One region of the Mangrovibacillus sp. Mu-81 genome, then DNA from elsewhere that is predicted to be linked to it. Evidence: a T-box and tRNA genes for the amino acid it is inferred to sense, from the RefSeq annotation. Region 1 holds a T-box; the other holds one or more tRNA genes.
What was found. A T-box is a leader RNA that pairs with one kind of tRNA and senses whether it is charged. The one in region 1 lies ahead of lysS (lysine--tRNA ligase), so its partner is inferred to be a tRNA-Lys.

Region 1 (4,432 bases):
ACTTCAGGCTGAACTATCGTTCTCTGATTCATGGTGAGGGAGTATATCATTTCCCTGCAGAACTCATCACCTTCATAAAATCCTTCAAAAACATCTCATAGTCAACCTCCAGATAGATATTACTATTTTTTTCTGAAGGCGTTGAGCTGACCCTGAAATCGGCAATGGAAGTGCCTTTTCCTTCTCCCGAGGTCAAAACTTCTACTTCCCTTCTGATCGTACGGCCCATGTCGGGGTTCACCATTAGGGAGAGGGTCACTACGTCATGCAACGGGGCTCCTTCGATGCCGGGAACAAGCTTTTTATAAGCGTCGATATAGTATTTCATGACTTCATCCATGATCTGCACAAGCGGGTGGTTGGTCATTTCAAGAATGGCCAGAATATGTTCCATTGTCACGATGGCTTTGTTGGAAACATTAAGCGGTACGATATAAAGGTTGTCAAAGTTCGTCATGACCAAATGGGAAGCAGTGGGGTCGCCGTAAAAATTGGCTTCCGCTGAAGGGGTCACATTCCCCGGTACCATAAATGCGCCGCCCATAATATAAAATTCCTGTACGGCATCCGTAAGGTTTTCCCCCAGGAGAAATAGGGATGCAAGGGATGTGTTCCGTCCTACATCCACTATTGTAACATCCTTATTATTTTCGATAATGTCATAGATCTTTGAGAAGTTGGTGAGTTCGAACGAAAGATCTTCGGGCGGGCGGATGGGACCAAGTCCCTCCTGTCCGTGGATTTCAGGATAAAACTTGGGGATCTCGCCAGATAATGGTGCGTTGGTTCCTCCGATTATGTGGACGTCGGTTCTGTCCGCCAGTTCCAGTAAATAAGCGATATTTTCAGTAGCTTGTTCTTTATCGACATTGCCATAGCTCGATACGATGGCAAGGACTTCTATTTCAGGATTAAGGAGGGCATACATGATGGCAATCGAATCATCAATGCCCGGGTCGGCAAACAAAATAATTTTCTTCATTGTGCATTCTCCTCACATTGTATTTAGAGGTCTTTCTATAAGGTATCGAGGAGAGATGGAGATTATTCCTTTCCTGAATCAGGAAAAACCCTATCAGGATCACGCAGAAAGGGATGGCACTCCTGCTGTATAAAGCAAGGATACCATCCCTTATTGTATTTTTTACAAAATGTCTATCTATTAAATTGCCAACTGGCTTCGTTTACCTGATACTTTCTAATACCGCTGCTTTGTATTGCGAATGAGTATTAATTCATCTGTCAATCGCTGGAATTCTTCTTTGTTCCGATTACGTAATGAGATGTCAATTTGTTGTGTAATTTGCTCTTTACGAAATGTCATCAGAGCCTCGTCCAGTACCATTTCTGCCAGTAAAGAGTCTATGCTGTTGGTTTCAGGCTGCGGGGAATGAAGCAAATGTTTTTTCATGATAATTCAACTCCTTGACCTTTTTTCTATTATACTAACTACTGTCTAAATATTCAAACATTTTTCAAAAATATTAAACAAAAGTAGGAGAGTTCATTTGCCTGTAATGCCTTGCGGGGTCTAATCAATCACCATAATAGCATTTGACAACTCAGGTCATCTAGTTTAAACTATTTTTAATTTTCCAATATAAGGCTGTGAAGAGAGAAGTAATTTTGATGCATTATTTCCAGAGAGCTCCAGTTGCTGAAAAGGAGTAATAATGATCTTAACGAAAAAAGGCTTGGAGCTTCGCACGGATCTAAGATATTACTTAGTGATACTGCGACGGTTTCTCCCGTTAAAGAGATAGGGTATATTCAAAGTTAAATAAAATGCCGTACCCGAAGAGGTTGATATGGCGACATGTCAATAAACTGAGGTGGTACCGCGGAGCTATAAACTCTCGTCCTCAAGATGAATAATCTTGGGGGTGAGGGTTTTTTTGTTGATTAAGAATAATTCCAAAGGCGGAAAACCTTATTAATATTGGAGGAAAAATCATGAATCATGAACAATCAGTAGGTAGAATTGAGAAATTAGTATCGTTAAAGTCACAGGGGGTTCCAGTATTTCCTGATAGATTTTCCACAAATTATGAACTTAGTGAAGCTTCACGGCTAGAAAACGGAACTTCTGCTGTAAGAGTTGCAGGAAGAATAATGAGTATCAGGAACTTTAAAAAACTAACCTTTATAACTATTTCAAACATTCAGGGCAGCTTACAACTTCTTTTAAAAAAAGAAGAGATTGGTGAGTTACTATTTAAGCGATTTCTAGAATTGTTTGATATAGGTGATTTTATTGGTGTAGAAGGCCGGATGTACACGACGAAGACGGACGAAAAAACCTTACGTATTGAAAGTTATGATTTCCTTGGGAAAGCTTTGAGAAGCCTTCCGGAAAAGTGGCACGGCTTAAACAATATCGATGTTCGATATCGACAGCGTTACTTGGATCTGATGATGACAAAAGACACACAAAGCCGATTACTCACCAGGAGTAAAATGGTACGTGCGATCCGCAGGTTTTTTGAGGATGAAGAATTCCTTGAAGTAGAAACACCGGTATTGCAACATACCTCTTCTGGTGCATTAGCGAAACCTTTCATGACTTATCATCATTCTTTAGATACGGAGTTGAATTTACGAATTGCACCCGAGACTTACTTGAAAAGGTTAATCGTAGGCGGTTTTACCAAAGTGTTTGAATTTGCAAAGTGTTTTAGGAATGAAGGGGTCAGTCCTCAACATTTACAAGAATTTACTATGGTCGAAGGTTATGCAGCCTACTGGAATTATGAAGATACAATGAAACTAATGCGGAATATGGTTTTATTCATTCTGGATCGAGCATTCAATGCAACGACTATCACAATCCAAGGGAGCACAATTGACTTTTCACTTGAATGGGACGTCATTTCCTTCAGGGATTTAATCATGCGAGAAACAGGGATTGATATTGACCTCTATCCTGTTGTTGCAGAATTACATCAAGAAACGAAAAGGAGAAAAATTGAATTAGATCATCCTGACATTGAAACCTTGGGCAGGGGTAACTACATTGATTATCTTTATAAGAAAACGTGCCGGCCAAAACTGGTTAAACCAACATTTTTAATCCAGCATCCTATCGATTTATCACCTCTCGCTAGAGCAAATGATGCTAACACAGCACTAACTGACCGGTTCCAACTTGTCGTGAATGGTGCTGAAATCATAAACGCATATTCTGAGTTGGTCGACCCGATTGAACAAAGAAAAAGGCTCAAGGCTCAAGCCTTTTTGAAAAGTAATGGGGATTTGGAAGCTATGGAGATGGACGAAGATTATTTAACAGCTATGGAGTATGGAATGCCGCCTATTTCTGGTTGGGGATTTGGAATTGAACGATTATTAATGGTTCTGACGGATAGTGATACGATCAAAGATTGTGTATTATTTCCATTAACGAGAAAAAGGAATGAGGACAATAAATCATAACATATAGTTGAAAGGAGATGATAATAAGGAGGTATTGCATGGCTAATCCGATTGTTGAACGATCATTGGACGAAATACATTTCTGGTCAAGGATTATGAAAGAGCATGCTTTATTTTTGAGTTTGGGTTTTACTTATGAACAGTCACAATTGATAGAAGAGGCCCGGCAGTATATCTCAATGTTTGAGAGAATCGAAGAAAAGCTGACTGGATTTTCAGTAAACTCAGATCTGCACCAAGTTCAGGCATTTAATAGTGAGGTTTATCAAGCTGCAGCGGCAATATGGAGTTACAAACGGAAGGTATTGCGGTTAACTCTTAATTGCCAAATCAGAACCAACAATTTCCCATTATTAGTGGATCATATTAGCAGAGAAGCGGCATACTTCGCCAATCGGTTAAAAGAACTCAATGAAGGCAAGCTGGTACCGGAACCAGATACCGTGATTGAAGAGAATGTATTCTTTTTAAAGATAATGGCAGACCATGCAAAGTTTATAGGTCACCTATTAGATCCGTCAGAAAGAAAACTGGTAGAACAAGCAAGGGAATTCAGCCATGATTTCGATCAGTTGGTGTTTCAGGCACTTGATTTAAGTTCTATGCGCCCCCAATCTGAAACCAAACCGATCCTAAGTCAGTTTTTAAACCAGAATAGAGTTTCAGTTGCCTCCTTAAGGGACTTCAAGAAAACAGCAAGGGAATTAATTGAAGCATGCCGTATAAAGAGTAATATTCATCCTCTTTTAGCAGATCATACATTTAGAGAAGCTGAAAGATTCATAGAAATAATTGATTTGTTTGAGGTTAGTTTGGAAAATAAGTGATTGTAAACTTGAATAAGTGTCCTGTGGTCATGTTTTTTAAAACGGGTAAAGATGTTCTCAATGGTGAAGGTGAGCCTGTCCCGCACGATGCAATTTGAATAACAGAGTGGATGGCAGGCCAGAGGAGGAAACCATTAAACATCTTACCCCTTTCCCTGAAAAATTTATGAAGG
Region 2 (4,432 bases), on a different contig from region 1:
CCAAGAAAGTGGAAGAAGGCAACGTGGCCATCGGCTTCAGTTTATTTTCCGTTTCGATCGTGGTCGGGCTGATTGTTGCGGCCAGTTTGACTTATTAGGTGTTTGTTCGGGCTGCAGCCTGGTTCTGTGTGAGAGCGGAGCTGGGTTGTGGTTTTTTTGTATGGGGGGAGGGAACACTTTTTTGAGGATTCTGAATAATGCGGGGGTGGGTATTGAAAATGACAAATTTCAGATTTTGATAATATATTTCTATATTTGATAATAAAAGTGTTGTTTTTGATAAAATATCCTGATTTTTGATAATAAGTTGTCTGTTTTTGATAATATAATAATTCCCGACCCAGTAATACCCCCTTTACCAATCAAAAATCCAGTCAAAAGAAGGATTTCTGACCTTTCATATCGAATAACTACTAAACAAAACTAGATTGGATTGATGAAATGATCGTAAAAGCAAAACAAATTCCCCCTGTTATCCTAAAGTTACAAGCACTTTCCCCCAGAGTTCCTCCCCATCACAACAAACATTCATTTATCAAGGATGATTTAGCGAGGTATCTGGCAGGATACAAAGGTGAAAAATCAATTGAATACTATCTGAGTTTTCTTCCGGATGAAGAATACTATATTTTTCATGATATTCGATTATTTGACGGCGAACACTTTTTCCAAATGGATACACTTATCTTAACGAAAAGACTAGTGTGTATTTTAGAAATAAAATACTTGGCCGGAATCATTGAGTTTGATCGAGATTTTAATCAGATCATCCAAATAAAAAATGGCCAGGAAAAAGCTTATCCAGATCCAATCACACAGCTGCAGCGGCAAAAAAGCCAACTGAATAAATGGTTGAAACGTAATAATCTCGCGCAACTCCCTGTGCAAGGCTTCGTTGTTTTCAGTAATCCTCAAACCGTCATCAAATCAAATGACAAATCCACAAAAAATATTGTAATCAAAAGTCACACCCTGCATTCAAAGATTTCTGACCTTCAAGATCAAAAAAAAATGGATGTATTGACTCAAAAAGAAATCAAAAAGATCATACGAATTCTCATGAAGTATGATACGCCTTTAGATCACTCAATAATAGAACAGTATCAACTTTCCAGAGGGGATGTATTAAAGGGAGTGATTTGTGAAGTTTGCAATCATCTTCCCCTCCAGAGAATTCATAGTTACTGGTACTGCAGTCAATGCACTTATAAATCTAAAGATGCCCATTTGGCAGCCGTACAAGACTATCAATTGCTCTTTGGGAGCGTGATAACCAGTAATCAACTAAAAGAATTCTTGGAAATTACCTGCTCATCACTGGCAACCCGGATCCTCAAGTCAGTTTCTTCCTCTATGGAAGGTGAGAACAAGGGGAGGGTGTACACTCTCTCAAAATAATCATAACAAAGCCATCAGTTCAAAAAGAATTGATGGCTTTTAAAGTGTCTTAAAACACTTTTCTCCCCCCCAAAAATAATTTTCAACAAAATTCAACAAAAAACTATTGCCCCCACCCTCCTTACGTGATAATATTAATTTCGTTGTCACGAAAGCCGTCGCGAAACTTTCGTGTTGATATATATTGTGAGCCATTAGCTCAGTTGGTAGAGCATCTGACTTTTAATCAGAGGGTCGAAGGTTCGAGTCCTTCATGGCTCACCAAAGATTTTTGCGGAAGCAAAATATCTATCATCATGCATGGCCCGTTGGTCAAGCGGTTAAGACACCGCCCTTTCACGGCGGTAACACGGGTTCGAATCCCGTACGGGTCATATCTTTACTTTTTACTAGATTCATTGTTTGGTAATTTAATTGGTTGCTTGATAATAGATTACTAAGATAAGTGAATGATTGTTATTTTGCAAAGCAATCCATTGATAGTTATTTCGCTATCAACGAAAAACTTTGGTCCGGTAGTTCAGTTGGTTAGAATGCCTGCCTGTCACGCAGGAGGTCGCGGGTTCGAGTCCCGTCCGGACCGCCATTTTATTTTCATTCATGTCCCGCATCTAAAGCGATACATACACGGCTCAGTAGCTCAGTTGGTAGAGCACGATGAATAATCTTCATCCGAGTAATCATCAGCGTACAGCCCGAGCAGCAACTTGAATAATCCTCCTGAGAGCTGGACGATGGACAATCGGATTCTCAAATTAGGAACGAATATTTTATTATGGCTCAGTAGCTCAGTTGGTAGAGCAATGGACTGAAAATCCATGTGTCGGCGGTTCGATTCCGTCCTGAGCCATCTACAAAAAGTACTGCGATGACTTTGACTCTCGTAGTACTTTTTTATTATGGGTTTGTAACAGTAATGTAACAAAAATCTACAAAATTCCACTTTTTCCTTCGAAAAGAATATTTCCCCTCTGCGCCAATATCCCTAGGTATAGTAAGGGTTTTCACGCAAAATTCATCAGAATGGTACATTTGATATGCTGGTAATTATACAGTTTTATTACAATCATGATACTTTTCCCCGTATTTCGTCGAATTATGGTAAATTAGTAAAGTACAAATTTACAAGAATATTTACTAAAATTAGGCATAATGAACGACCAACACAGTGATTTTTGCTTTTTAGTTTACAGGAGGCAAGACAATGAAGTTTGGAGAACGCTTATTACCCAATTTAGAAAAATATAAGAGTCGCTCTTCTCAGTTAATGAAGAAGGCAGCGATCACAGCACTTGCACTTTCAACCCTGACATTTTCATCTGTTTCTGCAGAGGATTCATCAGATAAAGAGCTGCAAACCATTTATCATGTTTATGTAAACAGTGAATATGTAGGGGCAGTGACCAATCAGGATGAAGTGAAGAACATGCTTGAAGAGAAGCTTGAGGATGCGGAAAAGAAGTATGCAGACTATCAAGTGACCTGGAATAACGACATTACCTACATACCTGAGAATGTTTTTACGGCAAAAACAAAGAATCAGGAAGTATTAAATATTATCACGAATTCAATGGCAGTTGAAGCGAATGCTTATGCATTGGTTGTCGATAACAAGGCAGTAGCTTATGTAAAAGATAAACAGACTGCTGACGAAACGTTAAAGAAAATCAAGTTAAAATATGTATCTGAAGATGAATTGAAAGACTTGGAAGCACGCAAAAAGGACTCTCATTCTTCTCTACCCGCTTTAAAGGAAAATGAAACACGTTTACTGGACGTTTCATTCAAAGAAAATGTGGATGCTGAAAAAGCACAGGTAGATCCAAAAGAAATCCTTTCTTCAGACGAGGCTGTCAATCTTCTGCTTAAAGGAAGTCTGGAAGAGAAGAAGTATAAAGTCGAAGAAGGCGACGTTCTTGGTTCGATCGCTGAAAAACATAAGTTGACGACTGCCGAGCTTTTAAAGCTTAACCCTGGACTGGATGAAGATGGAGCTTTGAAAATTGGTTCAGAACTGAAAGTAACTGTAAATAAGCCGTTTGTTCATACGGTTGTGAAAAAAGAAGTCAATGAGATCGAGAAAATCGCTTACGATAAAGAAGTGGTTGAAGATTCTTCAATGAACAAAGGCGATACGAAAGTGAAACAGGAAGGCGAAGACGGGGAGACTTCCGTTACCTTCATTTCAACAGAAGTAAACGGGTCTCAGACCGACAAGAATGTGACGGAAGAAAAGGAACTGAAAAAACCTGTTAAATATATCGTCATCAAAGGAACGAAAGAAACTCCTTCACGCGGATCGGGCAGCTTTGCATGGCCGACAAACGGAGGATATATTTCTTCCAACCAGGGCCCTCGCTGGGGCAAAGTGCACAAAGGGATCGATATTGCCCGTCCAAGTGACAAGACGATCAAATCCGTCGATAACGGGGTTGTCGTTTCTGCAGGCTGGGACGACGGCGGCTACGGCAATAAAGTCGTGATCGATCATCAAAACGGCTACAAAACGATTTATGCTCACCTTGATTCCATTTCAGTCTCAGCCGGTCAAACGATCGGAAGAGGCGAAAAGATTGGAATCATGGGAATGACCGGAGAATCAACCGGCGTTCACCTGCACATCGAAGTATACAAAAACGGGTCACTCATCAACCCGCTGGATGTACTATAAAATTAAAGAACAACCAATACGGGACTGACACCAGCATTATCGTTGTCAGTCCCCTTTGTTATATATGGGCCGGCCGTGTTAAGCAGGTTAAGCGTATTCCTGATGATTCTACCAGTTGATTGGAGTCGCGGTAATCAACAATATAAATGAAAGATTTCATTTATAATCACTCCAGACCACCGGTAAAACCTTAAATTCGAAGAAGTTTTGGGAAAATGGACATGAAATCAAGGTATGATAGAGTAAAAGATGAATTAAGTTGCAGAAAGTGATAAATTTAAAGGAAGAACCCTATACTAAGGAAAAAACTTCAAGACCGAATTTAATTGTCAAAGGAGATCAATTGATATGGATAAAAAGATT

Region 2: it encodes a tRNA-Lys, which carries the amino acid that the T-box ahead of lysS (lysine--tRNA ligase) is inferred to sense. The anticodon was not compared.

What each region holds. Positions count from the first base shown of each region.
Region 1 covers NZ_JBAJHU010000007.1:153,244-157,675, reverse strand. Annotated here, with positions in the region: gene V6B33_RS15210 (nucleoside hydrolase) at 47-982, opposite strand; gene V6B33_RS15205 (IDEAL domain-containing protein) at 1,199-1,411, opposite strand; T-box leader at 1,600-1,867, shown strand; gene lysS (lysine--tRNA ligase) at 1,954-3,432, shown strand; gene V6B33_RS15195 (DUF2935 domain-containing protein) at 3,471-4,259, shown strand.
Region 2 covers NZ_JBAJHU010000011.1:68,296-72,727, reverse strand. Annotated here, with positions in the region: gene V6B33_RS18270 (DUF350 domain-containing protein) at 1-98, shown strand, start outside; gene V6B33_RS18265 (nuclease-related domain-containing protein) at 442-1,398, shown strand; tRNA gene V6B33_RS18260 (tRNA-Lys) at 1,587-1,662, shown strand; tRNA gene V6B33_RS18255 (tRNA-Glu) at 1,701-1,772, shown strand; tRNA gene V6B33_RS18250 (tRNA-Asp) at 1,908-1,984, shown strand; tRNA gene V6B33_RS18245 (tRNA-Phe) at 2,176-2,248, shown strand; gene V6B33_RS18240 (peptidoglycan DD-metalloendopeptidase family protein) at 2,603-4,069, shown strand; gene yycF (response regulator YycF) at 4,418-4,432, shown strand, end outside.